Thioclava sp. GXIMD2076: one gene and its partner. The protein of the gene in region 2 interacts with the protein of the main gene of each other region in a pairwise test. Links are inferred from orthologs where the notes say so. Each region holds a gene or a part of one and is shown on either strand. Other genes may lie near its edges. The genes, in order: ndk and WDB91_RS07875.

Region 1 (14,707 bases), 820 kb from region 2 along the record:
ATCCGCCGAAGCTGGTCAAGGCATTGCAGATGGTTGCTGGCTAAGGGAGGGATCTATGTCTGATCCGATGGCAGAAATCAGAGCCAGTTTCTTCGTTGAATGCGAGGAATTGCTCGAAAGTCTTCAGGATGCCCTCATCGAAATGGATGAAGGCGCCTATGATAACGAAACGATCAACGTCGTTTTCCGGGCGGTGCATTCCATCAAGGGCGGCGCTGGTGCCTTCGGACTGGACGCGCTCGTCGCTTTTGCACACCGTTATGAAACGGTCATGGACGAGGTCCGCTCCGGAAAATTGCAGCTGTCTCCGGAGGCAGTGAAACAGTTCTTCCAATGCGCCGATTTCCTATCGGATCATGTTCGTGCAGCCCAGGCCGGCGACCCTCCTCCCGAGGGTGCAGAGCAGGCGCTGTGCGAGCTGGAAGCCCTAATGGGAATGGCTCCGGGCGGAGCGACAGAAGAGAGTGAAGAAGTGTCGGCGGACGACTTCCAGCCGATGGGTCTGAGCTTCGATCTGGATCTCGGGACGACCGATGACGTCAGCGAGACCCGCATTGAGATCAAATTCGCGCCCAAAGCGGAACTTTTTGCGTCAGGCAACGAGCCTTTGCATCTCTTCCGTGCGCTTCATGAACTCTGTCCCGAAATCGAAGTCTCTCTCGATCTGGATGCGGTTCCTGCCCTCGATGACCTCAGCCCCGAAATTCCCCACCTTTCGTGGCATGCCGTTCTGACTGGCGATGTAAACGAGATGGATGTTCGCGAGATCTTCGATTTTGTCGAAGATGTTAGCGAGCTCGAGATCCATCAGGACTCTGATGCCGAAAATAGTTTTCTCCCTTTTGCCAATGACGGTGCGGAGGCATCTTTTGACGCCGTCATGAACAGTGATTTCATGGATGCCCCGCACCCCATAGCCGCACCGGCGACTCAGGTCGCACAAGCACCGATGCCGAGCGCCGCAGGCGCGGACATTCCGGCACCGAAGGAAACCGAGGGAGGTGCGGCCAATACAGGCGGCGCGGCCAAACATGGCAGTGATCCATCGCCGACGGTGCGTGTCGATCTCGATCGTATCGACCGGCTGGTGAACCTAGTGGGCGAGCTGGTCATCAACCAGGCCATGCTTGCGCAAAGCGTCGCGGAAGCGGGCCTACCGCCGAACTCGGCAGTCATGACAGGTCTTGAAGCATTCATGATGCTGACGCGTGATATCCAGGACTCGGTGATGATGATCCGCGCCCAGCCCGTCAAACCGCTCTTCCAGCGGATGGGCCGGATCGTGCGCGAATCCTCCGCCGCGATCGGCAAGGATGTGCGTCTGAAAGTCGAAGGTGAAACGACCGAGGTCGACAAGACCGTGATCGAGCGTCTCGCCGATCCGCTGACGCATATGATCCGGAACTCGGTTGACCATGGCCTGGAGACCCCTGACAAGCGCCGCGCGCTTGGCAAACCGGAAGAAGGTGTTATCACACTTTCGGCGCAGCACCGCTCCGGGCGTGTGGTCATCGAGATCGAGGACGACGGTGCAGGCATCAACCGTCCCAAGGTTCTGGCAAAAGCCATCGAGAAAGGTCTTGTCGCACCCGATGCACAGCTGACCGATGCGGAGATCGATAACCTCCTGTTCCTGCCCGGTTTCTCCACGGCAGATCAGGTCTCCGCTCTGTCGGGCCGAGGTGTCGGAATGGATGTGGTGCGCAGTTCGATCCAGTCTTTGGGCGGGCGTATCACCATCCAGTCCGAACCTGGCAAAGGTACGATTTTCTCAATCTCGCTCCCGCTTACGCTCGCTGTTCTGGACGGAATGGTGGTGACGGTCGCTGGCGAGACGCTCGTTGTTCCGCTGAATGCGATCCTTGAGACGCAGACGCTGACCGCCGAGGATCTCCGCAAGCTTGGACCGACAACGAATGTTATCCATGTTCGTGGTGAATTTGTACCCCTCTACGACCTGGGTGCAGAGCTCGGATATCGTGGCGCCAAGAGCAACTACGAAGGCTGTATCGTGTTGCTGACAGCCCAAGAAGACGGCCGCCGCAACGCTCTGATCGTCGATCAGATTATGGAGCAACGTCAGGTAGTGATCAAAGGTCTGCAACAAGCCTATGGCCACATTCCCGGCATTGCCGCCGCAACTATCCTTGGTGACGGTCAGATCGCGCTGATCCTCGACCCCGCCGACCTTGTCCAAAACGCAACCGGCCACACCCGGTCCGACTTTGCTCTAGCAGGATGATAAAGATGACTGACGTAGCATCGACCCAAACCTCGTCCGAAATTGAACTTCTGTCTTTCCGCTTGGCAGACGAAGAATATAGCGTCGACATCATGTCGGTTCGTGAGATCCGTGGCTGGACGCGAGCAACCCCGCTCCCGCACGCACCACCCCATGTCCGAGGTGTTATCAACTTGCGCGGCACCGTTCTGCCGGTCGTTGATCTCTCCATCCGCCTAGGTATGGACCCGGTCGAAGGCGACGCTCGTAACGTGATTATCGTTGTACAGTTCGGCAATCAAACAGCAGGACTTCTCGTACATGCTGTGTCGGACATTCTCTCCATTCCGCGCGAAGAGCTTCAGCCTCCGCCGGATCTCGCTGCGGATCTGTCGCACAGCTTCATCTCTGCTCTAACGATCGTAGAAGGCCGCATGATCCGTGTGCTGGATCTCGCAACTGTTCTGCCTGAAGACACTGCGGAAGCTGCATGAACGCCCTGACCCCAAATATCTCCCAGATGTCACCAAGTGACCGCGAACTCTCCGAGATTGCTGCGATCCTTATGACACATGCAGGGATCGTTCTGGCACCGGGCAAGGGATCAATGGTCCAGTCCCGCCTCCAAAAACGGCTTCGTGCTTTGGGGCTGAGCTCCTATCGCGCCTATATCGATCTGGTAAACAGCGTTGACGGTCTCCCCGAACGGCAGGAAATGATTTCCGCGCTCACAACCAACGTCACCAACTTCTTCCGGGAGAACCATCACTTCGAGACGCTGCAAAAAGAGGCTCTGCCAAAGCTCATTGCCGCGCGCGGAAAACGGCTGCGGATCTGGTCGGCCGGCTGCTCCAACGGGCAAGAAGCCTACTCGATCCTGATGACGGCCGCTGAAACAGTGCGAGAATTCGATCAGTCCGATATCAAGCTTCTGGCGACCGATATTGATCCGGTCATGATACGTCGCGGCACTCAGGGGGTGTACTCGAGCAGTATCCTTGAAGCCGTACCGGCGCTGCTCCAGAAAAAATACTTCCAAGCGGCCGGGGCAGATCAGCAGGTCGTGGATCGCCTACGTAAACGGGCCACATTTCGCGAACTCAATATTCATTCCGATTGGCCCATGAAGGGCCAGTTCGACATCATCTTCTGCCGGAACATGATGATTTACTTTTCCCCTGAGGCGCAAAACCTCCTGTGGAAGCGCTTTGAGAAAATTCTTGCCCCGGGTGGATGGCTGTTTGTCGGACATTCGGAGCGGGTTCCGCTCGATACTGGTAGTAAACTCGTGCCGGCCGGAATCACCACTTATCGACTCCCCGCAGAGGGACAATGAAGGAGGCCACAAATGGCATTGCGAGACCAACTTAAAGTTTTGGTGGTCGATGACATGTCCACGAGCCGCGGCCTGATTTTGCAGGCGCTGGACGCGATGGGTATTCGCCAAGTCGGATATGCTGTCGACGGTCAAGGCGCGATGGGTATTCTGGAAAAGACGCCGGTTCACCTGGTCATCTCCGACTATAACATGCCTGGCATGGATGGGCTGCAGCTGCTCCATGCGATGCGCAAGAACCCGAAGACGCAACGTAGCGGTTTCATCCTGATCACCGGCCGGGCCGATAAGGAAATCATCGAGAACGGCAAAAAGCTGGGAATGAACAACTTCATCAAAAAGCCGTTCCAACCGCAGGACCTTCGTAACTGCATCGAGGCGGTCGTGGGGCGCCTATGATTGTAAGCACCGCACAGGAAACAATCCCGCCAAAGCATCAAGACCTGCCTCTTGATGCGCTGGCCGCCCGCGTGGGGGACGAGCTCGAGACACTGGCTCGCCTCTCCGCCGACGTCCAGAAAGCGATTTCAGCCTGCGAATTCGCGGAACATACGCAGGCCGAAGCGATCCGTGGTATGCAGGGTATCGACCGGATCACTCAGTCCCTAGAGGATCTAGGCCGCCTCATGGCTGCGGTTTCGGGAGAGATGCCCCAAGGTGTGAAACTGCATGCCGTTCCGATCCTCTCGCGCCTTCGCCTGCATGAACTCATCACGAATTTGAACCCTGCGGAAGAGCGGATAGTGCTGAGCCATGATGAAGCGGATGGGGAGATTGAATGGTTCTAAGCGGGTTACCCGCTCAGAACCTGACAAATCATCTGGTTTTGTTGAGTGCCTGCGCGAGCGCGGAGCCCAATGCACTATTGGTACCGGACACGGCAGAAGCCCCGGTTCCGCTTTTTTTATGCTGCAATGATTTCGACTGACCTTTTGATGCAGGACCTCGGCTCGGCTCGGGCCGCTCGGTCTTTCCATCTCGACGCATCGAGAGCCCGATGCGCTTGCGCGGCACATCAACTTCCGTCACCACGACTTTGACCACATCACCCGCTTTGACGACCTCATGCGGGTCCTTGACAAAACGGTCCGCCAATTGGCTCACATGGACAAGCCCATCCTGATGGACGCCGATATCGACAAAGGCCCCGAAAGCCGCGACATTGGTTATGGTTCCCTCAAGACGCATACCGGGACGAAGATCGGATATCTCTTCCACCCCTTCGGTAAAGCTTGCAGTTTTGAAATCAGGGCGCGGATCTCGTCCAGGCTTCTGAAGCTCTGCCAGAATATCACGAATGGTCGGGAGACCGAATCCGTCGCGCAGAAAATCCTCCGCCCGTAAATTCTGCAATGCTGTATCATTCCCCATCACCGACCGCAGATCGCGCCCACAGGATTTCACGATATCCCGAGCGATTTCATAGGCCTCCGGGTGGACCGCTGATGCGTCGAGGGGCTCCTTCCCGTCACGGATACGCAGGAATCCAGCGGCTTGCTCGAAGGCGCGCGGACCCAGACGGCTGACCTTTAAGAGCTCCTTGCGGGTCGCAAACGCCCCGTTCGCCTCACGATGGGCCACGATCGCTTCTGCGAGGGCCGGACCGAGGCCCGAAACATGGGACAGTAGCGCCGAAGAGGCTGTGTTGAGATCGACCCCCACCGCATTTACCGCATCCTCGACCACACCCTCGAGGGATCGGCCCAGCTTGTGCTGATCGACATCATGCTGATACTGCCCGACGCCGATGCTTTTCGGCTCGATCTTTACCAGTTCCGCCAAGGGGTCCTGCAGACGGCGCGCAATCGACACGGCCCCGCGCAGGCTGACATCCAGATCGGGAAATTCGCGGGCGGCGAGTTCTGACGCGGAATAGACCGAGGCTCCCGCCTCGGAAACGATCACCTTGGTCGGAATGGCAACGCCCTTGGGCAGCCGTTTGAGCACATCCACGACGAGGCGTTCGGTCTCTCGGGACGCGGTGCCATTGCCGATAGCGATCAATTCGATCCGGTGTTTCGCAATCAACGCAAGTAGCGCCGCCTCCGATCCGCGCAGATCGTTCTTGGGCTGGAACGGGTAGATTGTGGTCGTTTCCAAAACCTTCCCAGTCGCGTCGATGGCCGCCACTTTCACACCCGTTCGGATCCCCGGATCGAGACCGAGCGTCGCCCGCGCACCAGCCGGAGCTGCCAGAAGCAGATCCTTCAGATTGCGGGCAAAGACCGCAATCGCCTCCTCCTGCGCGCGCGCGCGTAGATCACCGAGCAGATCGAGCATCATAGACAGCGACAGTTTCACCCGCCATGCCCATGCCGCGGCCTGCCCCAGCCAAAGGGCACCCGCACCCTGCCCGCGCAACCCCAGCGACGCGGCCACGATCTCGGCCGGCCGTCCCGCCATCTCTTCGGCGGGGGCGATATCGAGCGTGATGATCCCTTCATTCGAGGCGCGCAACAATGCCAGCGCCCGATGGGAGGGCGCACTCTGCCACTTTTCGCTATGATCGAAATAATCCGAGAATTTGGCACCTTTTTCGGCCTGCCCATCGATCAACTTTCCACGCAGGATCGCATTCTGCTGCATCCATTCGCGCAACCGGCCCAGCAAAGCCGCATCCTCGGTGAGGCGCTCGCCCAGGATATCACGCGCGCCGGTCAGCGCATCTTTCTCGGTCGGCACGGCTTCCGAAAGATAGGTGGAGGCCAGCCCTTCAGGATCTGCCCCGTGATCGGCCAGAATCGCTTCGAGGAGCGGTTCCAGCCCGTTCTCGCGCGCGGTCATCGCTTTGGTGCGCCGCTTTTTCTTGTAGGGGAGATAGAGATCTTCCAGCTCGGCCTTTGTGCCTGCCTTGGTAATCTGCGCCGCAAGGGCGTCAGTCAGCTTGCCCTGCTCCTCGATGGATTTGACAATCGCGCTGCGCCGCGCTTCCAACTCGCGCAGATAGACCAACCGGTCCGAAAGCAGACGCAACTGGCTGTCGTCCAGCCCCCCCGTCGCCTCCTTGCGGTAACGCGCGACGAAAGGAACCGTCGCCCCTTCATCCAGAAGTTTTACCGCCGCAACCACCTGATCGGTGCGGGCGGAGATATCTGTGGCAATCTGACGGGATATGCGGAGATCGGGGTCCAAGGCTTCCTCCATGCGTCTCGGGCAGTCTTCGGAAACACGGGTCTACCCCTGTTCCCGCAGCCCGCCAAGAGCCTATCTCCGCACAAGCTCTTGAGGCATGTATCACATCGGTCAGCTTCAGCCGATATCAGCCGAAACGGCCCGAGCGCTCCAGCACCTCGATCTGGTAACCATCCGGATCGGCGACAAAAAAGAACCGCGCGATCCTGGTGCCTGCCGGTGCGAATTCGACGATCTTGCGCGGCGCCAGGCCTGCAGCCTCGAAACGGGCATGTTCGGCATCAAGATCGGCGACCGAAACCGCAAGGTGCCCATAACCATTGCCGAGGTCATAGGGCGTCGTCTGCCCCTTGTTCACGGTCAGTTCCAGCTCGAAGCCGGTCTCGGCATTCGAAAGGTAGACAAGCGTGAATTCGGGAAAATCGAGGCGCTCGGCCACCTCGAGCCCGAAAGCGGTTCGGTAGAAGGCACAGGCTTTGGCCTCGTCCAGCACACGGATCATCGAGTGTATCATCTTGGCCATTAGGCATCCTTTCGCGAATGGAATTCCGGGCCGAAAGGAGCATCGCAACGCGGAAGATGCAAGCACCGGACATGAAAAAGCGGCCCCGAAGGGCCGCTTTGACGCATAGTGTGGAGGGCGCTCAGGCGTGCCCGAGACGGGTCCGGCGGCGCCAGTCGAGAATGGTCACCCCGAAAATCGCCAGACCGATGATGCTGAGCACCGCGCCGACATGGCCGGAGACCGGATAATCATACCCTGCCCCGATCGCCTTCGCGGCAAGGAACGGCCCCAGCGCATTGGCCACGTTGAAGGCTGCATGATGGAGCGCCGCTGCAAGCTGCTGCGATTCCTTGGCCACATCCATCAGGCGGATCTGAAGCGGCATCGAGACACCGCTGAGAATCCCCAGCAGGAACACCACCGCCGCAAAGGTCACGACATTAGCAGTTGCCCAAGGATAGGCGATGAGCAGGATCGTTCCGACGATCAGCGCAAAGAACGTGGTGGCCGTGTAGCTGCGGTCAGATGCCCAGCCGTAAACCATCGTGAAGACAGTCATACCAACGCCTGCAAGCATCAGGATGAAGGGCTCGTAGGACGCCGGCAGGTTCATGGACTTGGTCGAGGTATCCACGAGATAGGTATAGACCGCGAAGAAACCGCCATAGCCGATCGCGCCGGTTGCCAGCGTCAGCCAGACCTGACGGTTCTTCAGCGCACCCAGTTCTTTCAGGGGGCTTGCAGTGGGATCAACCGGCACGCGCGGTGCCGTCAGGAAGACCGAGATCGCCGTCAGGAGCGACATGATCCCCACCAGCCCGAAGGTCCAGCGCCAACCCACTGTCTGTCCCAGCACGTTGGCCATCGGCACCCCCAAGGTAGTGGCGATGGTCAGTCCGAGGAACATCTTCGAGACCGCCGCCGCGCGTTTCCCCTTGGGCACAGCGGCCGCGATCACAAGCGCACCCACGCCGAAATAGGCACCATGCGGCAGCCCCGACAGGAAACGCATTGCCATGAAGCTGCCGAAGGTCGGGGCGAAGGCCGAAAGGATATTGAAGACCGCAAAGGCGACCATCAGCCAAGTCAGCATCAGCCGACGGCGCACTTTTGCGCCCAGCACGGCAAGTGTCGGCGCACCGATGACCACCCCTAGGGCATAGGCGCTGATCGCATCGGCCGCACGGGCCGAATCAACACCCAGTTCCTGGGAGAAATATGGCAGCACCGCCATAGAGGCGAATTCCGTCGTACCGATCGCGAATCCACCCAGCGCCAGCGCCAGAATGATCAGGCGCGACGAAGCATTGATAACGGGAGGCTCGATGCCTTGCACCGTAGCCCCGTGGGGAGTGTTTTCGATTGTCATAGGGTAGTTCCTAGCGTTCGGGGGGTCGAAACCCCGTTGGCCTCTTTCGCCCAACTAGGGAGAGTTTCCTAAAAGAACAAGCGCCGTAAATCATTTTCTATATGCACTTACTGCAAGCCCGCTTACATCCAAGCGCAGAGCTGTTATTTTTCAATATAAAACGGCGACTTAACAGCCGCCGTTTTTATACTCAGCTACTGCGACACGCCGCCGCAGAGCTATTTAAGCGGCAAATCACACGCCGTCATCGATCGGGAAGAAGCTGTCGGCCCGTGCACGGTGCCAGCGGGCCAGATAGCCGAAGCGGTCCTCTTCCTCGCGCAGCAGGAAACCTATAGGCATATAGGGATAGACCTCGCTGCCCACGACCATCTGACGGTCCTTCTCCCGCATCATCAGATGGTGTGGCAGGAATTTCGAGGGATGATCCAGCCCGGCAGCCCCTGTCATCTCCTTGAGCGCCTTCATCGTGTTTCGATGGAAATTGGCCACGCGGGTCGCCTTATCCTCGACCACCAGCGCCTTGGAGCGGCGCGGGTCTTGGGTGGCAACGCCCACGGGACAGCGGTTGGTGTGGCAAGCCTGTGCCTGAATGCAGCCAATGGAGAACATGAAGCCGCGCGCCGAATTGCACCAGTCTGCGCCGAGCGCCAGCACCCGCGCGATATCGAAGCTCGAGATGATCTTGGCCGAGGCCCCGATCTTGATCTTCTCGCGCAAGCCCGCCCCCCTAAGCGCATTGTGGACAAAGGTAAGCCCTTCAACAAGCGGCATACCCAGACGGTTGGCAAATTCCAGCGGTGCCGCCCCCGTGCCACCTTCCTTGCCATCAACCACGATAAAATCGGGGGTAATGCCGGTTTCGATCATCGCCTTCAGCATGCACATGAACTCGCGGCGGTGACCGACGCAGAGCTTGAAGCCCACTGGCTTGCCACCCGAAAGATCCCGCAGCTGTTTGATAAAATGGCACAATTCCAGCGGCGTCGAGAAAGCCGAATGCGAGGCGGGCGAGATACAGTCCTGATCCATCGGGATGTCACGCGCCTCGGCGATCTCGGGCGTGATTTTGGCCGCAGGCAGCATGCCCCCATGCCCCGGTTTCGCGCCCTGGCTCAGCTTGATTTCGATCATCTTCACCTGCGGCTCCTGCGCGCGCTGCGCGAAGGTCTCGGGATTGAACGAGCCGTCATGGTTGCGGCAACCGAAATAGCCGGACCCGATCTCCCAGATCAGATCGCCCCCGCCCGCGCGGTGGTAGCGCGAGATGGACCCCTCTCCCGTATCATGGGCAAAGCCGCCCAGTTTGGCACCGGTATTGAGCGCCTGGATTGCATTGGCAGACAGCGCCCCGAAGGACATGGCCGAGATATTGTAGATCGAGGCGGAATACGGCTGTTGGCAATCCGGGCCGCCAATGGTGACGCGGAAATCATGGCTTTCGATATGGCGCGGCTGGACCGAATGGGTCAGCCATTGATAGCCCGAATCATAGACCCGCTGTTTGGTCCCGAAGGCACGCGCATCCTCGACATCCTTGGCGCGCTGATAGACCAGCGTCCGCTCCTCGCGCGAGAAGGGCTCCTCGTCCTGATCGGCCTCGATCAGATATTGCCGGATCTCGGGGCGGATGCTTTCCAGCAGGTAGCGCATATGCCCCATGATCGGATAGTTGCGCAGCACCGCGTGGCGGGTTTGACGGACATCGTAGAAGCCAACAAAGAAGAGTGCACCAAAGATCAGGAATGTGAGCCAGAAGATGCTGTGGAAGATGACACCGAGTAGCGATAACAGCGCCAGCACCCCGCATAGGATCATGGGCATAAAGCGGCTAACATCTTTTGAATGCATGGCTTTCTCCTCTAAAGCGCATTTCGACGGGCTAGTAGCGAGTTTAGCTCCCTAATGTAACCGGAAACTTACCCGACGTATTAAAGACTTGTTCCGGCATCCACGAGCCCGCGCAGCGCGATCAGTTCGCTCAATACATGGGCGCCTGCGATGGCCGTGGCACCCGTCGTGTCATAGGGCGGCGAGACCTCCACCACATCGCCACCGATCAGCGTCACACCGCGCAGGCCGCGCAGGATTTCGGCGGCCTGCCAGCTGGCAAGCCCACCCCAGACCGGTGTGCCCGTCCCCGGCGCGAAGGCCGGATCGAGGCAATCGATATCGAAGGTGATGTAGCAGGGCCGTTTACCGACAAGCTGTTTGACCTTCGTCACCACCGCATCCACCCCGTTGCGATGCACGGAGGGCGCATCGAGGATAGTGACCCCGAGCGTGTCGGGGTTATCGGTGCGGATACCGATCGAGGCCGAGGCCTTGGGATCGACGAGCCCTTCCTTGATGGCTTTGTAAAGGAATGTGCCGTGATCGATCCGCGCCGGATCATCATCGGCCCATGTATCGGAATGCGCATCGAACTGGATCAGCGCCACGGGGCCGAACCGCTCGGCCACGGCGCGCAAGATCGGCAACGTAATATAATGATCGCCCCCCATGGAGAGCGGCGTCACGCCGGCCTGTACGATCTGGCGCAAGTGCTCGGTGATCCGCGACGGAGTCTTGGCGACATTGGCGTAATCGAAGGCCAGATCACCGTAGTCTATGATATTGAGTGCCGAGAGCGGATCGTAGCCCCAGCCATAGGGCGCGTCAAATGCCTGAAGGGTCGACGCCTCGCGGATCGCGCGCGGCCCGAACCGCGCGCCGGGACGGTTGGTGACGGCCTGATCGAAGGGAATACCGGTTACGGCGATATCAGCCCCCACCAGCTCCTTGCTGTAGCGCCTGCGCAGGAAACTGGTCGCGCCGCCAAATGCGTTCTCGTAGCTGAGCCCGCGCCGGTTCTGTCGGGTAAAGGCCTCGTCTACCTGATGTTTTGCATCCTCAAGCGCCATGATCCGCCTCCCATGCGAAACCCCGATACGCAAGCCGTGACGCGAAGGCCGCTAAGCGTCAACCCCCAATTGTGGAGCGGGAAAAGTCCAAACATGGATTTTCGCTACATGATCTATGTCAAATCCCTCTTTTCACAGCAGGCGTAGGATAGCCGAAACGAGGAGATCCCATGCGACTTACCATCCGAACCAATCTCGCCATGCGCAGCCTGATGTTCTGTGCCATCAATGCGGGCCGCACGGTCCGCAAATCCGAGATCGCCGAGAACTGCAATGCGTCGGAAAACCATCTGGCGCAGGTGATCAACACACTTTCCCAGCGTGGATATATCGAGACCCGTCGCGGGCGTGCGGGCGGCATGCAGCTGGCGCGAGCCGCCTCGGAAATCTCGGTGGGCGCGGTATTTCGCGATTTCGAGGGCGGCCTGCCCTTTGCCGAATGTTTCGACGCCGAGGCCAATACCTGCCCTCTGGCGCAGGGCTGCATGTTGCGCACAGCCCTTGCCAAGGCGCTGGAGGCCTTTTTCGGCGAGTTGGACCGCTACAGCCTCGCCGATCTCGTCGACAATAACGACCGGCTTGAAGAGATCCTGCTTCTGCCTGAAGGGATACCGCCTGTCTCGGCCTGTAGCCACCGGATCTCGGCACGCGCCTGATTGCCTATGCGCCAAATTGAAAAAGCCGCCCCCTGAGGGGCGGCTTTTCCATGTTCTGACCTTCCGGAATAACCCGAAATCAGCCGACCAGCTCGAGGCCCGAGAAGAAGAAGGAGATTTCTTCCGCTGCGGTTTCCGGTGCGTCCGAACCGTGGACCGAGTTCTCGCCGACGGACAGAGCGTATTCCTTGCGGATGGTGCCTTCTGCCGCATCTGCGGGGTTGGTTGCGCCCATGACTTCACGGTTTTTCAGGATAGCGCCTTCGCCTTCCAGAACCTGCACGACAACCGGCTCGGAGGCCATGAACTCGCACAGTTCGCCGTAGAAGGGACGCTCTTTGTGGACTTCATAGAACTTACCGGCTTGTTCCATCGACAGTTTGATGCGCTTTTGTGCGACGATGCGGAGACCCGCTTCCTCGAACTTGGCGTTGATCTTACCGGTCAGGTTGCGGCGGGTTGCGTCGGGTTTGATGATCGACAGCGTGCGTTCGGTAGCCATGCTAAGCTCTTTCTTTTGCGTCTTGCCCGCGCGGGTGATCCTGCGGGCACGGGAGAATGAATATCGTTCGCCTGCTAGCATGCGGTCGCGGGGTTGAAAAGCCCCGCGCTGCGTTCTTGCGCCCCATCAGACGGCGTTTTGTAACCTTTTTAGGCGACAGATCGCGTAGAGAGCTTGAAACCCGAAAAATGGCGGCCTATATCCAATCCTGTTCGGGGCTTGCCTCGGACTATGGACATAAACGCGCATGTAATACACGGATCGGACCCGGGGGCGGTACCCGGCGGCTCCACCATATATCCTTTCGTTTGGGATCATGGGGCCGAAATAGGATCGACGAACGTCTAAAGATGTAGCTTTGTCTCGGTGAGATACCACCGTTATCGGTTCAAAAAGTACAATTGCAAACGACAATCGTGCTCCGGTAGCTCTGGCTGCGTAAGCAGCTTAAGCTCCGAAACCTAACTCCTTGCGCTTAGCAGCGTAAGGCGGGGCCCGCAGGAGCCTTGCAACAGAATCCTGCACCTTTTCCCATCCTCTCCGCTCTTTCGGCACGCGGCGCTTGCATGAGGCGACAAAGCCGTGCAGTCTGATCCGAGGTTCTCACGACTGCGTTGTGAAACTGGTTGTTATTCATCGACATAGTGCCATTGACGCAGGCCGAGCCTGCCCAAGACCACCTGTAGCTAAGATAACACCGAGGTCTCATGTCCGATAAGCTCAGCTTCTATAAAGAATTCCTTCAGGAAGTCTGGTCCAATGGTCGGGCCGAATGCTTGTCGCTTTATGTGTCGGACTGTTCCCATGCCACCGGACTGATCAGCGATGTCGAGATGACGCGGGAGGATATAGAAGAGCTCGTCCCCGCCCTGCGTGCCCATCTCGACGATATCCGTCATGACATCCGGCACAGTTACGAGAGCGGGGATATCCTGCATGTGCTGATGACGGTTAGTGGCACGTCGAAAGTATCGGGGAATCACGTCGAATTCAGCGGGCAGTCGCTTCTGCGTTTTCGCGATGGCAAGATCGTGGCCATGCATGACCATTACGATCTTATCGGTCTGTTTAGCCAGCTAGGATTTTTGCCTGTGGATACGGTTGCCCTATGCCTCTCGAGCGAAAAGATTTCGTAACGTTTCTACGATCTAGAAAACCTTCAACAGAAAAGTGCCCCTTTCCAAAGGCATGAAAACCCCTATGGTGAGGGAACACCTGCTAAGGTATGGAAGGACAAGGAATGACCCGCAGCATCGATTACGGAAACCTGATGCATCGCGCGATGCGCAGCCTGATTCAGGATGTGCTCTCAGACGTGGCCGAGAACGGACTTCCCGGCGCGCATCATTTCTTCATAACCTTCGACACGCAGGCAGATGGTGTCGAGATGGCCGACTGGCTGCATTCGCGTTATCCCGAAGAGATGACGGTGGTGATCCAGCACTGGTTCGACAATCTCAATGTCGATGATGACGGCTTCGGCGTGACGCTGAATTTCGGCAACAATCCCGAGCCGCTCTATATCCCCTATGATGCGATCCAGACCTTTGTGGACCCTTCCGTTGAGTTCGGCCTCAGATTCGAGACGCAGGATTCGGACGAGGATGGCGACGATCAAACGGATGATACCGAGAATGATGACGACGATCCGCCCCCCTCGGGCGTGCGGCCCGAGGCCGAAGTTGTCAGCCTCGATAAATTCCGCAAATCCTAACTGTTGCAGCGGCCGCCCCTCGGGGCGGTCTTTTACTGTGTTAGCGCCCGTATACATGCGTATACCGTTTGCATTCCCGCGCCCTACCGCTTAGACAAAAACACGTTCACGGCTGGCCCGATTTTTAGCGGCCAGAGCTGGTTATTACGGAGGCCCACTATGACCGCGACCCGTACCGAGACCGATAGCTTCGGTCCGCTGGAAGTTCCCGCAGACAAATACTGGGGCGCGCAGACGCAGCGCTCGATCCTGAATTTCCCCATCGGCTGGGAAAAGCAGCCGGTGCCGATCATCCGCGCCCTCGGCGTGATCAAGAAAGCCTGCGCGATGGCCAACAAGGCCAATGGCTCGATGGATGCCAAGATCGCT
Region 2 (14,975 bases):
CAACGACCCTACAATCGATATCGATACGCCTCTGGCATCCATGCTCTCGGGGGAGCGTGACACGCTGGGCAAGTTCTCCGCCGCTCAGGTATCCAAACTCATGACCCCGCCGGAAGGTTCCACACCGCCCTCGCTGACGGCCTCGTGGCTGGCAGCCCAGCCTGCCGCACAGGGCGGTGCCCAGTTCGACTGTCTGGCGCAGGTGATCTATCACGAAGCGCGCGGCGAGAGCCTCAAGGGCCAGCAGGCCGTGGCCGAGGTGGTGCTCAACCGCGTTGATGATCCGGCCTTCCCTAATACTGTTTGCGGTGTGGTCCATCAGGGCACCAAACGCGCTTGCCAGTTCAGCTGGACCTGTGATGGCAAATCCGATGCCATCGCCAACCGTGCCAGCTATGCCCGTGTGGCCAAGGTCGCCCGTGCCATGATGGATGGCGCCCCGCGCAGCCTGACCGATGGCGCGACCTTCTTCCATACGCCCGCCGTGCGCCCCGCCTGGTCGAAGCGTTTCGTGAAAACCACCCGCGTGGGCTCGCATATTTTCTACCGCAAACCGGTGCGGACCGCTTCCAACTAACACGCTCGTGTCGTTTCTCGCTGCTATCCGACGTTTCGGGGTGGGCATTTGCCCGCCCTTTTTCTATTTTCCGCCCAAAGAAAAGCCCTGCCGGCCAAGCCAGAGAGATCCCCATGTCCAGCGATATCGTTCAAGCCTTTGCGCATCCCGAAGAGCGTTCGATTGCCTCGGCTCCGGCTGATCCGCGTGACCGCATCAGCCTGCGCGATCATATCGTCACCGCCGATATCGGCGCGTTCCAGCAGGAGCGCGGGCATGGCCAGCGGCTGCAGTTCAACATCGTGGTCGAGGTGCGCCCGGTGGCCGCACCGCTCGAGGATGATGTGGACCGCATCCTGTCCTATGACCGGATCACCGAAGCTGTGGCGGCAGAACTTGCGGCCGAGCGCCTGAACCTTCTGGAGACGCTGGCCGAGCGGGTGGCCGAGCGCATTCTGGCGGCGCCTCAGGCGATGCGGGTCTTCGTGCGGATCGAGAAGCTCGACCGCGGTCCGGGGGCGCTTGGCGTCGAGATCGTGCGCTCGCGGGCCTCGGTGCCGGTTCAGGCGGCAGGCGAGGCGGTGCATCCGGTGCTGGCCTATCTCTCGAACGAGACCATTGCCGCCCCCGATCTGTCGGCGCGCCTCGATGCGCTCGAAGCGGGGGCTGCGGCGGTGGTTCTGGTGGTGGGCATGCCCGAGGGCACGCCCCCGCAATCGGCCCAGGGGCCGACCCAGCGCCGGATCGATCTGCTGGCGATCGAGCAGAACGCCTGGGTTCTGGCGGGGCGTGATCCGCGCTGTGTGGTGGTATCCTCGCGCACCGAGCTCGACTGGGCGATGAAACACGGCAAGACGGTTGTCTGGGCGCCTTCGAAGATTGTGCTTGATGCGGTGGATGGCCCCAAAGGCAGCCCGCGCGATGCGGTGGCGCTGGCGGTATGGCTGGCCGAGCAGCTGGCCGCCGACCGGCTGGAACTTCACGGAAATATTGCAGCTCCGGCAGGTTCCCGCGTGAAGGTGCTCGCGCAGCGCTGAGCGCGGCCAAAGATGGCTTGCCAAATCACGGCACATGCGGTGAATGGAGGCCATGGAAAAGCTCTATTATCGCCCGATCCCGCGCACGGATCTTGCCCGCCCCGACACCGCCTTCCGCTTGGCCGGAGGCTGGTGCTGGTTTGATGAAGTCGAGGTTCTGCGCCGCGGATTGCCGCCCGAGGTGATCCCTGCGCAGCATTGCCCCGAAGAGGTGCTGGAACGGCTCACCGCCAAGCGCCGGATGATCGGGTCGATGCACCTTGAGGTGCCGCGGGTGATGGGCATCCTGAATGCCACGCCCGACAGCTTCTCCGATGGCGGCGATTATTTCGATATGCATGCGGCGATGGAACGTGCCGAGGCGATGGTCGAGGAAGGCGTCGATATTTTTGACATCGGTGGCGAGAGCACCCGTCCGGGTGCCGAGACCGTGCCCGAGGACGAAGAAATCGAACGCACCGTGCCGCTCATTCAAGAGCTGCGCGACATGTTCGATCTGCCGATCTCGATCGACACCCGCAAGGCGCTGGTGGCCGATGCCGCGGTCGAGGCGGGCGCCGATATGATCAATGACGTCTCGGCGATGGAATATGATCCGGGGATGGCGGAGCTGGCGATGGTTTCGGGCCTGCCGATCTGTCTGATGCATGCGCAGGGCGACCCCGAGAACATGCAGGACAAGCCCGAATATGATGACGTGCTTCTGGATGTTTATGACCATCTCGAGGAGCGCATCGCGCTGGCCGAGGCCGAGGGGATCGACCGCGCGGCGATCATCTCGGATGTGGGGATCGGCTTTGGCAAGACGGTCGAGCATAATCTCACCCTGCTGCGCGGGCTCTCGCTGTTCCACAGCCTTGGCTGCCCGATCCTGCTGGGTGTTTCGCGCAAACGCTTCATCGGCACCATTGCGGGGGTCGAGACCGCAAAGGACCGGATGCCCGGCACGCTGGCGGTGACCCTCGCAGGGATCGCGCAGGGCGTGCAGATCCACCGTGTGCATGATGTGGCGGAAATCAAACAGGGGGTGAACCTCTGGGCGGCCCTGACGTTGGGCTGGGAGGAAGAGAAATGAGCAGGAAACTTTTCGGCACCGATGGGGTGCGTGGCGAGGCCAATCAGGGCCATATGACCGCCGAGATGGCGCTGCGTCTGGGGGCGGCGGCTGGGCGCTATTTCCGCCGTGCGGGCACCAATGGCCACCGCGTGGTGATCGGCAAGGATACGCGCCTTTCGGGCTATATGTTCGAGAACGCGCTGACCGCCGGTCTGACCTCGACGGGGATGAATGTGCTCCTTCTGGGGCCGGTGCCGACGCCTGCGGTGGGCTATCTCACGCGCTCGATGCGCGCCGATCTGGGGATCATGATCTCGGCGAGCCACAATCCGGCCAAGGATAACGGCATCAAGTTCTTCGGACCGGACGGGTTCAAGCTGTCCGACGAGGCCGAGATGGAGATCGAGGCGATGCTGGAGGGTGAGATCCGTCTGGCGATCCCCGACAATATCGGCCGTGCCAAGCGCATCGATGACGGGCTGGGGCGCTATGTCGAATATGCCAAGACGACCTTCCCCGCCCGCGACCGGATGTCGGGGCTGAAGGTGGTCGTCGATTGCGCCAACGGGGCTGCCTATAAGGCCGCACCACAGGTGCTGTGGGAACTGGGCTGCGAGGTGATCCCCGTGGGGGTTGCGCCCAATGGCTACAATATCAACAAAGGCGTCGGATCGACCCACCCCGAGGCCTGCGCCGAGGCGGTCCGGACGCATGGCGCGGATCTGGGCATCTCGCTCGATGGTGATGCGGACCGCGTGATGATCATCGACGAGACGGGCCGTGTGGCCGATGGCGACCAGATCATGGCGCTCTTTGCCCGCCGCTGGGCCGGGAAGGGTATCCTGCAGGGTGGATCGCTGGTCGCCACCGTAATGTCCAATCTGGGGCTCGAGCGCTTCCTACAGGGCCACGGGATCGGGCTCGAGCGCACCAAGGTCGGCGACCGCTATGTGGTCGAGCGGATGCGCGCGGGTGGCTTCAATCTGGGCGGCGAGCAGTCGGGCCATATCGTGATGACCGATTACGCCACCACCGGAGACGGTCTGATGGCGGGGCTGCAATTCCTTCTGGCCATGGCCGAGACGGGGCAGCGTGCGTCGGAACTGGTCAGCCAGTTCGAGACCGTGCCGCAGCTTCTCAAGAATGTGCGTTATCAGGCAGGGCAGGAGCCGCTGAACGATACGCAGGTCCAGAAGGTGATCGCCCAGACCGAGGCGCGGCTGCAGGGGCAGGGCCGTTTGCTGATCCGCAAATCCGGCACCGAGCCGCTGATCCGCGTGATGGCGGAATGCGAGGATGACGGTTTGCTGGCCGAATGTGTGGATGCGGTGGTTGATGCCGTGACCGTTGCGGCAGGATGATGGGAGGCGGCCCTCGGGGCCGCCTTTTTTCTGTCAGGTCCGTTTCGCTTTGGATGTGCCGCTACCCGCAGGGAACATGGCGGCTATGGGCTGGGCGTGATGCGGGGCTGTGACCCGGTTGACGGGGCCGGCCGGATATGGGAGCCGCAGCCCCGAAAATTTCCACAGCTGCCCAACCGAAGGAAGGACCTATGGCTCTTACCCTGCGCCGGAACCACGATCATGATCTCGCCCCGCTGGCCGAAATGCTCCCCGACGAGGACGTTCCCCTGATCAATCCCAATGCCAAAGTGCCTTTTGACGAGCGCGAATGGCACCGCAAATGGCTGGGAGATCGGGATGATGTCTCCTTCTATCTGCGTGATGAGGCGGAACAGGATGTAGGGTTTTTCGCCCTGCGCGTGGGGGTCGGTCCGGAGGTGCGCCATCTGACCTATGTCTATCTGGTCGAGGACGCACGGGGCGGAGCCGCTTCCGATGTGACCGGCCGCGTCGAGGAGGCCGCGCGCGATCTGGGGGCTGCGGTCCTGACGCTGAAGGTCGAGCTCGACAATGTGCCGGCAGTGCGGGCCTATCGTTCGGCAGGCTATGAGGAGCTTTCACGCCGCAATGGCATGGCGACGATGCAGCTCGAGCTCGACACGAGAGAGGCGGCCTGAGCGCCCTAGCGGCGCTGTTTGCCGTTGATCCATAGATCACTGATGGCGCGGTCATCGCCCATCATGATGGTGGCAAAAAGCGCCTCGTCGAAACTTTCGGCACGCGCCATACGCTGGCGGATCGCGGGGGTGGAGTGGAGGTCGATGACCACCAGATCCGCTTCCATACCAGGGCTGATATTGCCCACGCGGTCGTCGATCTTCAGGGTGCGGGCCGAGCCCTGGGTCGCGAGCCACCACAGGAAGGCCGGATGCAGGGGGGTGCCGCGCAGCTGGCCTACCTCATAGGCGGCGGCCATCGTGCGCAGCATCGAGAAGCTCGATCCGCCGCCCGTATCGGTGGCGAGCCCCACGCGGGTGCGCCCGGCCATACCCGCCATGTCGAACAGACCCGAGCCGATGAAGGTATTCGAGGTCGGACAATGGGCGATGCCCGCATTCAGCTCCGACAGGCGGTCGATCTCGCGCGGCTCCAGATGGATGGCATGGCCATAGATGCCGTTCTCGCCCAGAAGCCCGAAGGCCTCGTAGGTGTCCAGATAATCGCGGGCCTGCGGAAACAGCGATTTCACCCAGTCGATCTCGTCGGTCTGTTCGGACAGATGCGTCTGCATCAGGCAATCGGGATGCTCGGACCACAGATCCCCCAGCACACGCAGTTGCTCGGGCGTCGAGGTGGGCGAGAAACGCGGAGTGATCACATAGGACAGCCGGTCCTGCCCGTGCCATTTCCGCAGGAGCGCGCGGCTGTCATCATAGGCCGATTGCACCGTGTCGCGCAGCCCGTCGGGCGCGTTGCGGTCCATACAGGTCTTGCCCCCCATCGCGCGTAGCCCGCGCCTTTGCGCCGCCGTAAAGAAGGCATCCACGCTGGCCGGATGGATGGTGCAGAAGCTGCACATCGTGGTCGTGCCATGCGCCAGCGCCAGATCCATATAGCTCTCGGCAATGGCCTCGGCATAGGCGGGGTCGGCCAGACGGGTCTCTTCGGGGAAGGTGTAGCTGTTGAGCCAGTCGATCAGCCGCTTTCCCCAGCTGGCAATAATGGCGGTCTGCGGGAAATGCACATGCGCATCGACAAACCCCGCCGAGATCAGTTTGTTGTCATAGTCATGGACCACCGCTTGCGGCCAGTCGCGCTTCACATCTTCGGCAGGGCCGACGGCTGCGATATGCCCGTCCTTTACAACAATCGCGCCATGGGTCAGATGCTCCATCCCGTTGGCGCTGTCTGTCATGGGCATGTCACGAAAACGGATCACCTGTCCCAGCAGAAGATCGACCATCACCATTCCTTTTCTCTCGCGCAAATCACTCCATCTTACGCACGAGGCAAAAGCGGATACCAGCCTCTTCTGCCCGCCCAGCAGATAGGCTAGTTTGAAGACCAAGTTGCGGGCCAATAAAAACGAGGGGGCCGGATGGCGGACTATCTGATCGACGAACAAGAGCGCGAAGAGCAGGAATACGGTCTTGATGGCGAGCGCGTGGAGAAGATTCTGCACGCGGTCGAGGCGGAGGATGCCGATCAGCTGAAAACGCTGCTCGAACCGTTGCACGCGGCTGATATCGCTGACCTTCTCGAACAGATTTCCGGTCCGGAACGGCGCGAGATCCTGCGGCTCTGGGGCCGCGAGATCGATGGTGAGATCCTCACCGAGATCGACGAATCGATCCGCGAGGAAGTGATCGCGAGCCTTGCGCCCGATGTTTTGGCCGAGGCCGTGCGCGAGCTTGATTCCGATGACGTGGTCGACCTCATCGAGGCGCTCGAGGAGCCGCAGCAGGAAGCCATTCTGGAAATCCTCGATGATCGCGACCGGATTGCGGTCGAGAAATCGCTAACCTATCCCGAATATTCGGCAGGCCGGATGATGCAGCGCGAGGTGGTGACCGCGCCCGAGCACTGGACCGTGGGCGAGACCATCGACTATCTGCGCTCGTCCGAATGGCTGCCGGACCAGTTCTACCATGTCATTCTGGTCGATCCTGCGCATCGGCCCTTGGCCAATGTCACACTCGGGCGCATCCTGTCGGCGCCGCGGGGTTCGGGCCTGAAGGATATCGCGGAGGAAGAGTTCCGCACGATCTCTGTCTATCAGGAAGAAGGCGATGTGGCCTATGCCTTCAATCAGTATCACCTGATCTCCTGTCCGGTGGTCGACGAGAATGACCGTCTTGTTGGCGCAATCACCATTGATGACGCCATGTCGGTGCTTGATGAAGAGCACGAGGAAGACATCCTGCGTCTGGCCGGTGTGGGCGATGAGTCCTCGCTGTCCGATACCGTTCTGGAAACCGTGCGCCAGCGCCTGCCTTGGTTGATGGTCAACCTGTTGACGGCGATTCTGGCCTCGCTGGTGATCTCGATGTTCGAGGGCACGATCCAGCAGCTGGTGGCGCTGGCGGTTCTGATGCCGATCGTGGCGTCGATGGGGGGCAATGCGGGCACCCAGACCCTGACGGTGGCGGTGCGGGCATTGGCCACCAAAAGCCTGACCGAAAGCAACGTCTGGCGGGTCGTGCGGCGGGAAACCGTGGTGGGGCTTCTCAACGGCTTCGCTTTTGCCGTGGTGATGGGGGCCGTGGCATGGTTCTGGTTCGACGGCGCGACGCTGGGCGCGGTCATTGCGATTGCGATGGTCATCAACCTGGTGGTCGCGGCACTGGCGGGGATACTGGTGCCCTTGACGCTCGAGAAACTGGGTGCGGATCCGGCACTGGCTTCGGGCACATTCGTGACCACGGTGACCGATGTCGTGGGCTTCTTCGTCTTCCTCGGTCTGGCCGGAGCGATGTTGCTGTGAGCCTGTCAGAGGACAAACAGGCCGGCCGAAAGGCCGCCTTTGCGGCACGCAAAACGGCATTCGGCGTCGAGGGTCTGGCAGACAGGGCCGCCGACCGGTTGGCGGAGGTGTTGCAGGGGTTCAGGGGGCTGACGGTGGCGGGCTATATGCCGATCCGCACCGAGGTTGACCCACGTCCGGCCATGCTGCGCCATGACGGGCCTTTGTGCCTGCCGGTGGTGGAGGGCGAGGCGCGGCCTCTGGGCTTCCGCCCGTGGTCGGCTGCCGCCGAAATGATCCCCGGCGCTTTTGGCGCGGCGATTCCCGCCGAGACCGCTGCGGTGATCCCGCAGGTGGTGATCCTGCCGCTGGTGGCCTTTGATGCCCGCGGTTACCGGCTGGGCTATGGCGGCGGTTTCTATGACCGCACGCTCGAACTTCTGCGCGCGCAAGGTCCCGTAACCGCGATCGGTTTTGCCTTTGCGGCACAGGAGTTGCCGCAGGTGCCGATCGAGTCCACAGATGAGTTGCTGGATCTGATGGTGACAGAGCAGGGCGTGCTCGGCCCGTTTGCCTGAGGCGCAGCCCGCAAAACCAGTTGCCCTTTCGCGCCGGAGCCCCTAAGGCAGATGCCCATGAAAATATTGTTTCTTGGCGATGTAATGGGCCGCGCAGGCCGCACGGCAATCAGCGAACGTCTCGCGGGTCTGCGCGAGGCGTGGAAGCTTGATTTCGTGGTGGTCAATGGCGAGAACTCCTCCAACGGGATGGGGCTTTCGGCCGAGCATGCGAAGCTTTTGCTCGATGCGGGCGCGGATGTGGTGACGCTGGGCGATCATGCCTTCGACCAGAAGGACATGATGCAGTTCATCGCGCAGGAGAAACGGGTGATCCGCCCGTTGAATTTCGCCAAGGACGCGCCGGGTGCAGGAGCGCGGCTGTTCGAGGATCGCCGTGGCCGCAAGATTCTGGTCGCGCAGGTGCTGGGGCAGGTCTTCATGAAGCGTCCCTTCGATGATCCCTTCGCCGCCGTAGAAAAGACGCTCAATGCCTATCCGCTGGGCGGGCAGGCGCAGGCGATCTTGCTGGATGTGCATTGCGAGGCGACCTCGGAGAAAATGGCGATGGGCCATTTCTGCGATGGGAAGGCCTCGATGGTCGTGGGGACCCATACCCATGTGCCCACTGCCGATGCGATGGTGCTGCCCGGTGGCACCGCCTATCTGACCGATGCGGGGATGTGTGGCGATTATAATTCGGTCATCGGGATGGAGAAGGCCGAGCCCTTGCGCCGTTTCATCACCGGTATGCCCAAGGATCGCTTCACGCCGGCCAAAGGCGAGGCCTCGCTCGCGGGGTTCTATGTGGAAACCGATGACCGCACGGGGCTTGCCAAACGCTGCATGGCGGTGCGGGTCGGCGGACGTCTTCCCGAACAGACGCCGATTTCGGCATAAACGGTCCGCCCGCCTACCCGTTGCGGCGGAAAGGCTCCCGAATTTCAAACTCTGCTTGTGCCTTTTGCCGCGCTGATTAGTATCCGCCCGAAGACGCTTGAAAAAATCTTGGGGTCATGATGATCGATCTACCGATATCCGACACGTGGCGCGCCGTTTTGCCGCTTTTGATCGTGGTCTGGATGTTCGTCATGTTCATCCGCGAAACGCGTCCTCCCGAAGTGATCGCGATTGCGGGGGCTGCGCTTATGGTGGTCTTCGGCTTCGAGCCGGTCAAACAGGCCACGGAGAGCCTCTCGAATTCCGCACCATGGACGATCGCCTTCATGTTCCTGATCATGGGGGCGCTGGTGCGCACGGGCGCGCTGGATGCGATGACGCGTTATGCCGAGACCCATATCTCGAAACACCCCGTCTTTACGGTGGCGTTGATGTTTGCCATCACGGCGGTCGCCTCGGGGGTGATGAACAACACACCCGTCGTGGCGGTGATGATCCCCGTGTTTATACAGGTTGCGCGGAAACTGGGTAAGTCGCCCTCGAAGTTCCTGATGCCATTGAGCTATTTTACGGTGATGGGAGGCATGCTGACGCTTCTGGGCACCTCGACCAATATCTTGGTCGATGGTGTGGCTCGGCGCAGCGGGCTCGAGCCCTTCGGTGTGCTCGAGATCCTGCCGGTGGGCGTGGCGGTGCTGCTCGCGGGCTCGCTGTTCATGGCACTGACGTCCAAATTCCTGCTGCCCGAACGCCAGTCCATGGCCTCGCTTCTCGGCCAGCGTCCGAAGATGAAATATTTCACCGAAGTGGCGATCCCCGAGGATAGCTCGCTGCTGGGCACTCCGGTGCTCGAGGTCGATGCGTTCAAACGCGAGGGCGTGCGGGTGGTCGATGTGCTGCGCGGTGATGCCTCGCTGCGCCGCGATCTGCCCAATGCCATCCTCGAACAGGGTGACCGGATCGTTCTGCGCACTGAGATGACCGAGTTGCTGGGCATGCAGAAGAACCCCGATCTGCGGATGATCGACAAGCTCAGTTCGGTGCAGACCGAGACGGTCGAGGTGCTGATCTCGCCCGGTTGCCGGATGATCGGCCGATCCCTGGGCGAGCTGCGCCTGCGCCGCCGCTATGGGGTCTACACGCTGGCCGCCCACCGCCGGAACCAGAATATCGGGCGCCAGCTCGACGATCTGGTGGTGGTCGTGGGTGATACGCTCCTGCTGGAGGGCGCGCCCGAGGATATCGCGCGTCTGGCCTCGGATATGGATCTCGTTGACGTGTCCAAACCGACCGCCAAAGCCTATCGCCGGAGCCATATGCCGCTGGCCATCGGCGCGCTTCTGGGTGTGGTGGGCTTTGCAGCCTTCGATGTGGCGCCCATTCTGGTTCTTGCGGGCGTGGCGGTTGCGATCATTCTGGTCAGCAAATGTATCGATGCCGAGGAGGCTTTCACCTTTATCGACGGGCGTCTTCTGGCCATGATCTTCTCGATGCTGATCGTGGGGGATGCGCTCGAGGCGTCGGGCTCTGTCGCGCTTCTGGTCAGCTATATCTCGCCATGGCTGACGCATCTGCCGCCTTTCGCCACATTGATGGCGGTCTATTTCATCGGGCTTATCTTGACAGAATTCCTGTCCAATAACGCGGTCGCGGTGATCTATGCGCCGATCGCGATCAGCCTTGCGCAATCGCTGGGGCTCGACCCGCGCCCCTTCGCGATCGCGGTAATGTTTTCGGCATCGGTGGCATTCGCGACCCCGATCGGCTATCAGACCCATATGATGGTCTATGGTCCGGGCGGATACCGCTTCAACGACTTCCTGCGTTTCGGGATACCGCTCGATATCGTTACCGGCCTGACCGCCTGCCTGATCATTCCCTTGGTCTGGCCGCTTTAACTGATTTCGGGAGAGTTCCCATGAAATACCTGATCGGTCTTGGCCTTCTGCTTGGCCTTGGGGCCTGCGCCGCGACAACCGGCTGGAAGGCCAACCCGCAGGGCGTGACGCTGCATGGCGAACAGCTGGCTGTCACTTTCTTCGATGGCGAGGTCTGCCGGGTGGATATGGGTGGCGCGCATTCGGGTCAGCTGCCCGGCTGCTCGAACCCGTTGCACTACAAGGTGGATGTCGAAAGCGATCCGATCCTGCCCGGTGCCTCTGCCGTGCTGGAAACCAAATCCACGGTGGTGCTGTCCAACGGTCAGGGCCGGACATGGACCTTCCATACGCCGGAACTCCGCGACGCGACAGGCAATAAGATCGAGCCGCCGGTGGCGCTCCACTAAGGCTTTTTGCGCAGCACCTTGCGGCAGGGGCCCCGAATGCCCTATATCGTCCCCAAATTATATGACAATCTGACGGAGAAGACGGCTCATGGCAGGCCACTCAAAATGGGCAAACATCCAGCACCGTAAAGGCAAGCAGGATGCCATCCGCTCGAAAATGTTCTCGAAGCTCTCGAAAGAGATCACTGTTGCCGCCAAGATGGGCGACGCCGACCCCGAGAAGAACCCGCGTCTGCGTCTGGCGGTAAAAGCGGCCAAGTCGCAATCCATGCCGAAAGACGTGATCGACCGCGCGATCAAGAAATCGCAGGTGGGCGATGGCGACGAATATACGGAAATCCGTTACGAGGGCTATGGGCCCGAGGGTATCGCGGTGATCGTCGAGGCGCTGACCGACAACCTCAACCGCACCGCCTCGAATGTCCGTTCTACCTTCACCAAATGCGGCGGTAATCTGGGCACCAGCGGCTCGGTGAGCTTCATGTTCGACCGTCTTGGCGAGATCATCTATGATGCGTCTGTGGGCGATGCCGATACCGTCATGATGGCGGCAATCGAGGCCGGTGCCGAGGACGTGGAATCGGATGAGGAAGGTCACTGGATCTACTGTCCGATGGAAGATCTTTCGGCTGTGACCGATGCGCTCGAGAAGGAACTCGGCGAGGCGAAAGAGGCCAAGCTGATCTGGAAGCCGCAGAACCGCACCGAGGTCGATCTCGAAACCGCGCAGAAGCTGATGCGCCTAATCGACACGCTGGAAGACGACGATGACGTCCAGACCGTCACCGCCAATTTCGACGTGCCCGAGGACGTGGCCGCCCAGCTCTGAGCTGGCATCCCACCGCATGACAGAACCCGCAGCCGCCACAGCTGCGGGTTTTTTCATGCGGTGGGGTCAGTGGGTGAGGGCCGCGGCCAGATGCTCTATGAAGGCCTCGACACGACGGGCAGGGCGCGCGTCACCCGGGGTGACGGCATAGATATTCACCTCGCCGCGCGAATATTCCTCCAGCACGGCTTCCAGCCGGCCCGCCTGGATGTCGGGCTGGATGTCGTTGGAGGATTTGAGCGCCACACCGCCGCCGGCAATCGCCCATTCGCGCACCGCGCCCCCGTCATTTGCGCTGCGGTCCCCCGAGACCGGCACCGAGATATGCTCGTCGCCGTCGTTGAAATGCCAAGTGGATTGTGGCGCCCCGTCGCGGTTGATGATCAGGCAGTTATGTTTGGCCAGATCGCGCGGATGGGACGGGCGCCCGTGCCTGTCCCAGTAGCCGGGTGCCGCGCAGACCTGCCGCGTGCCGCGCAGCAACAGCCGCGATTTCAGGCTCGAATCCTTCAGTGGTCCCGTGCGGATCGCCAGATCGATCCCTGAGCCCACGATATCGGTCACCCCGTCATTCAGCATCAGATCAATGCGGATATCGGGATTGCTTGCCAGAAAACTGTCGATGATCGGCGGCAGACGGGTGCGTCCCAGATCATTGGTGGTGGTGATACGGATGCGTCCGCGCAATGAGCCATGGGGGGCAGCACGGTCAAAAGCGCTGTCGATCTGTTGCAGGATGCGGCGGCAATCGGCCAGAAACAGATCGCCCTCGGGGGTGAGGCTCAACTTGCGGGTGGAGCGCTGCACCAGCTGGACACCCGCGATATCCTCGAGCCGTTTGAGGCTTGCGGTGATCCGCGAAGGCGTCTGTCCGCGCGCCCGCGCCACCGCCGCCATCGAACCCAGATCGGCAATGGCGGTGAAGATCTCTAGGAGGTCGATGCGATCCATTATGCCGCCTTTGCGTAATGCACTCTTTCAAAACAAGGCCCTTGTCGGGGCAGGCGCGAATAATAGCGTAGCCAGCAGCAATGACAACGCGCCAATGGCCCTGCCGTCCGGTCAAACGCCCGGACCCATGCAAAGGGGTAATGCGTTGGGAGCCAAGAAGTTTTGAAACGGAGCATAACATGAAAATCGATCTGAGCGGAAAATCTGCCCTCGTCACTGGCTCGACCAAGGGGATCGGCTTTGCCAGTGCCAAAGGTCTGGCAGCCTGTGGCGCGCGCGTGACCCTGACGGGGCGCAAGACGGAAGATGTGGACGCCGCCATTGCCGAGATCCGCAAGAGCCTGCCCGACGCCGAACTGTCCGGCGTCGCGGCCGATCTGGGCACTGCCGAGGGCTGCGAGACTGTGGTGAAGGCGCTGCCCGACTGCGATATTCTCGTCAATAATGCGGGGATCTTCGGGCCGGTGGATTTCTTCGAGACCGAGGATGCTGTCTGGGACAAATATTGGCAGGTCAATGTGATGTCGGGGATGCGGCTGGCCCGAGCCTATCTGCCTGCGATGGAGAAGAAGGGCTGGGGGCGTGTGGTCTTTCTGGGTTCGGAATCCTCGTTCAACATTCCCGAGGACATGGTGCATTACGGCGTCACCAAAGCCGCCGATGTGGCATTGGCGCGCGGGCTTGCCAAACGGATGGCGGGCACGGGGGTGACGGTGAATTCCGTTCTGCCGGGGCCGACGCTGTCTGACGGGATGAAAGCGGGCTTGAAAGACACGGTCGAGAGCACCAGCAAGAGCTATGAGGAGGCGGCAGCCGATTTCGTGGCTGCCAATCGCCCCGCTTCGATCCTGCAGCGCGCCACCTCCACCGAAGAGGTAGCCAATATGATCGTCTATGCCTGCTCGCCCCTGTCCTCTGGCACGACAGGGGCCTCGCTGCGCGTCGAGGGCGGGGTGATCAACAGCCTGTGACATATCGGGGCGCGCGGGCTGTCCGTGCGCCCCTGCACTGGTCTTGGGCCGCGGATCATGGGAAGAGACCGGACCTGCCTTCGGAGGGCCTATGGACCAGACCATTCTCTATCTCATCGCCGCCCTGATCGTGGGTATGTCGAAAGGCGGACTGGCTTCGGCGGCCGCCATCGCTGTGCCGATGCTGGCGCTGTTCATGAACCCCGTGACAGCGGCAGCCACGCTTCTGCCGGTCTATGTGGTCACCGACTGGATCGGGGTCTGGCTCTTCCGCAAGGATTTCTCGGCCAAGAACCTGTTGATGTTCACGCCTGCGCTTCTGTTTGGCGTGGTGCTGGCCACGGTGATCACTCCCTATACGCCCGAGCCGGTGCTGCTGGTCTTCACGGGCGCAATCGGGCTGTGGTTCTGTCTTCGCGCATGGTTCGGGCGTGGATCGGACCATGTGACCAAACCCGCGCTGGTGCCTGCCCTGTTCTGGGGCACGCTGACGGGTGTGGCGAGCTTCATCACCCATTCGGGCGCACCGCCCGCGCAGGCCTATCTGCTGCCCCAGCGCCTGCCGAAGCTGAAATTCGCAGGCACCATCGCCATCTCCTTCGCTATCGGCAATCTGGCCAAACTGCCCGCCTATTTCGCCATCGGTCAGCTCGACGGGTTGAACTGGGGGCTGATCGTGGCGCTCGCCGCCACCGGCATCATCGGCACCTTTATCGGGCGATGGCTGACGGTCAAACTCTCGGATACCCATTATGTGCGTGTCATCCAGGGGATGCTGTTTATCCTGTCCGTTATTCTGCTCATCAAGGGCGGGATGGCGCTGATTGGCGCCTAGGGCTTGCTTTCCCAATTGTTACAGACATGTCATAGAGCATCCCTAAGAGAGCCCTGCGCGTGACGCGCCACAGACTTACTGCCCGAAAGGTTGCCATGACCCGCATCGTTCAATCGCTTGCTGAAATCTCCGAACCCTATGATGCGCTGTTCTGCGATCTTTGGGGCTGCCTGCATAATGGCGTGACCG

What was found.
Region 1: the proteins of WDB91_RS07875 (region 2) and ndk interact in binary tests that used the Escherichia coli proteins (3 or more experiments, as listed by UniProt). The link is inferred for Thioclava sp. GXIMD2076 from one-to-one orthologs.

Annotation. Positions count from the first base shown.
Region 1 is NZ_CP149932.1:2,383,826-2,398,532, forward strand. What follows is about bases 10,914-13,644. They hold ndk (nucleoside-diphosphate kinase), read right to left. Parts: upstream 12,625-13,644; coding sequence 12,202-12,624; downstream 10,914-12,201. Other genes in these bases: speB (agmatinase), read right to left, coding at 10,914-11,466; WDB91_RS11735 (Rrf2 family transcriptional regulator), read left to right, coding at 11,637-12,122; WDB91_RS11750 (ester cyclase), read left to right, coding at 13,332-13,644. In the rest of the region: WDB91_RS11680 (response regulator), read left to right, coding at 1-44; WDB91_RS11685 (chemotaxis protein CheA), read left to right, coding at 56-2,242; WDB91_RS11690 (chemotaxis protein CheW), read left to right, coding at 2,248-2,715; WDB91_RS11695 (protein-glutamate O-methyltransferase), read left to right, coding at 2,712-3,557; WDB91_RS11700 (response regulator), read left to right, coding at 3,570-3,956; WDB91_RS11705 (hypothetical protein), read left to right, coding at 3,953-4,345; WDB91_RS11710 (Tex family protein), read right to left, coding at 4,374-6,689; WDB91_RS11715 (glyoxalase superfamily protein), read right to left, coding at 6,817-7,212; WDB91_RS11720 (MFS transporter), read right to left, coding at 7,334-8,563; WDB91_RS11725 (FMN-binding glutamate synthase family protein), read right to left, coding at 8,798-10,414; more of speB, read right to left, coding at 10,495-10,913; more of WDB91_RS11750, read left to right, coding at 13,645-13,760; WDB91_RS11755 (ClpXP protease specificity-enhancing factor SspB), read left to right, coding at 13,865-14,338; fumC (class II fumarate hydratase), read left to right, coding at 14,498-14,707. UniProt on the Escherichia coli protein: Major role in the synthesis of nucleoside triphosphates other than ATP. The ATP gamma phosphate is transferred to the NDP beta phosphate via a ping-pong mechanism, using a phosphorylated active-site intermediate.
Region 2 is NZ_CP149932.1:1,569,321-1,584,295, forward strand. Bases 6,255-9,253 are described here. They hold WDB91_RS07875 (5-formyltetrahydrofolate cyclo-ligase), read left to right. Parts: upstream 6,255-7,473; coding sequence 7,474-8,034; downstream 8,035-9,253. Other genes in these bases: mgtE (magnesium transporter), read left to right, coding at 6,255-7,477; WDB91_RS07880 (TIGR00282 family metallophosphoesterase), read left to right, coding at 8,092-8,913; WDB91_RS07885 (SLC13 family permease), read left to right, coding at 9,033-9,253. Outside these bases: WDB91_RS07840 (cell wall hydrolase), read left to right, coding at 1-577; WDB91_RS07845 (dihydroneopterin aldolase), read left to right, coding at 691-1,593; folP (dihydropteroate synthase), read left to right, coding at 1,646-2,668; glmM (phosphoglucosamine mutase), read left to right, coding at 2,665-4,011; WDB91_RS07860 (GNAT family N-acetyltransferase), read left to right, coding at 4,203-4,670; guaD (guanine deaminase), read right to left, coding at 4,676-5,956; more of mgtE, read left to right, coding at 6,092-6,254; more of WDB91_RS07885, read left to right, coding at 9,254-10,811; WDB91_RS07890 (hypothetical protein), read left to right, coding at 10,832-11,200; WDB91_RS07895 (YebC/PmpR family DNA-binding transcriptional regulator), read left to right, coding at 11,289-12,029; WDB91_RS07900 (LysR family transcriptional regulator), read right to left, coding at 12,096-12,980; WDB91_RS07905 (SDR family oxidoreductase), read left to right, coding at 13,160-13,951; WDB91_RS07910 (sulfite exporter TauE/SafE family protein), read left to right, coding at 14,043-14,786; WDB91_RS07915 (TIGR01459 family HAD-type hydrolase), read left to right, coding at 14,882-14,975. UniProt on the Escherichia coli protein: Involved in the removal of 5-formyltetrahydrofolate.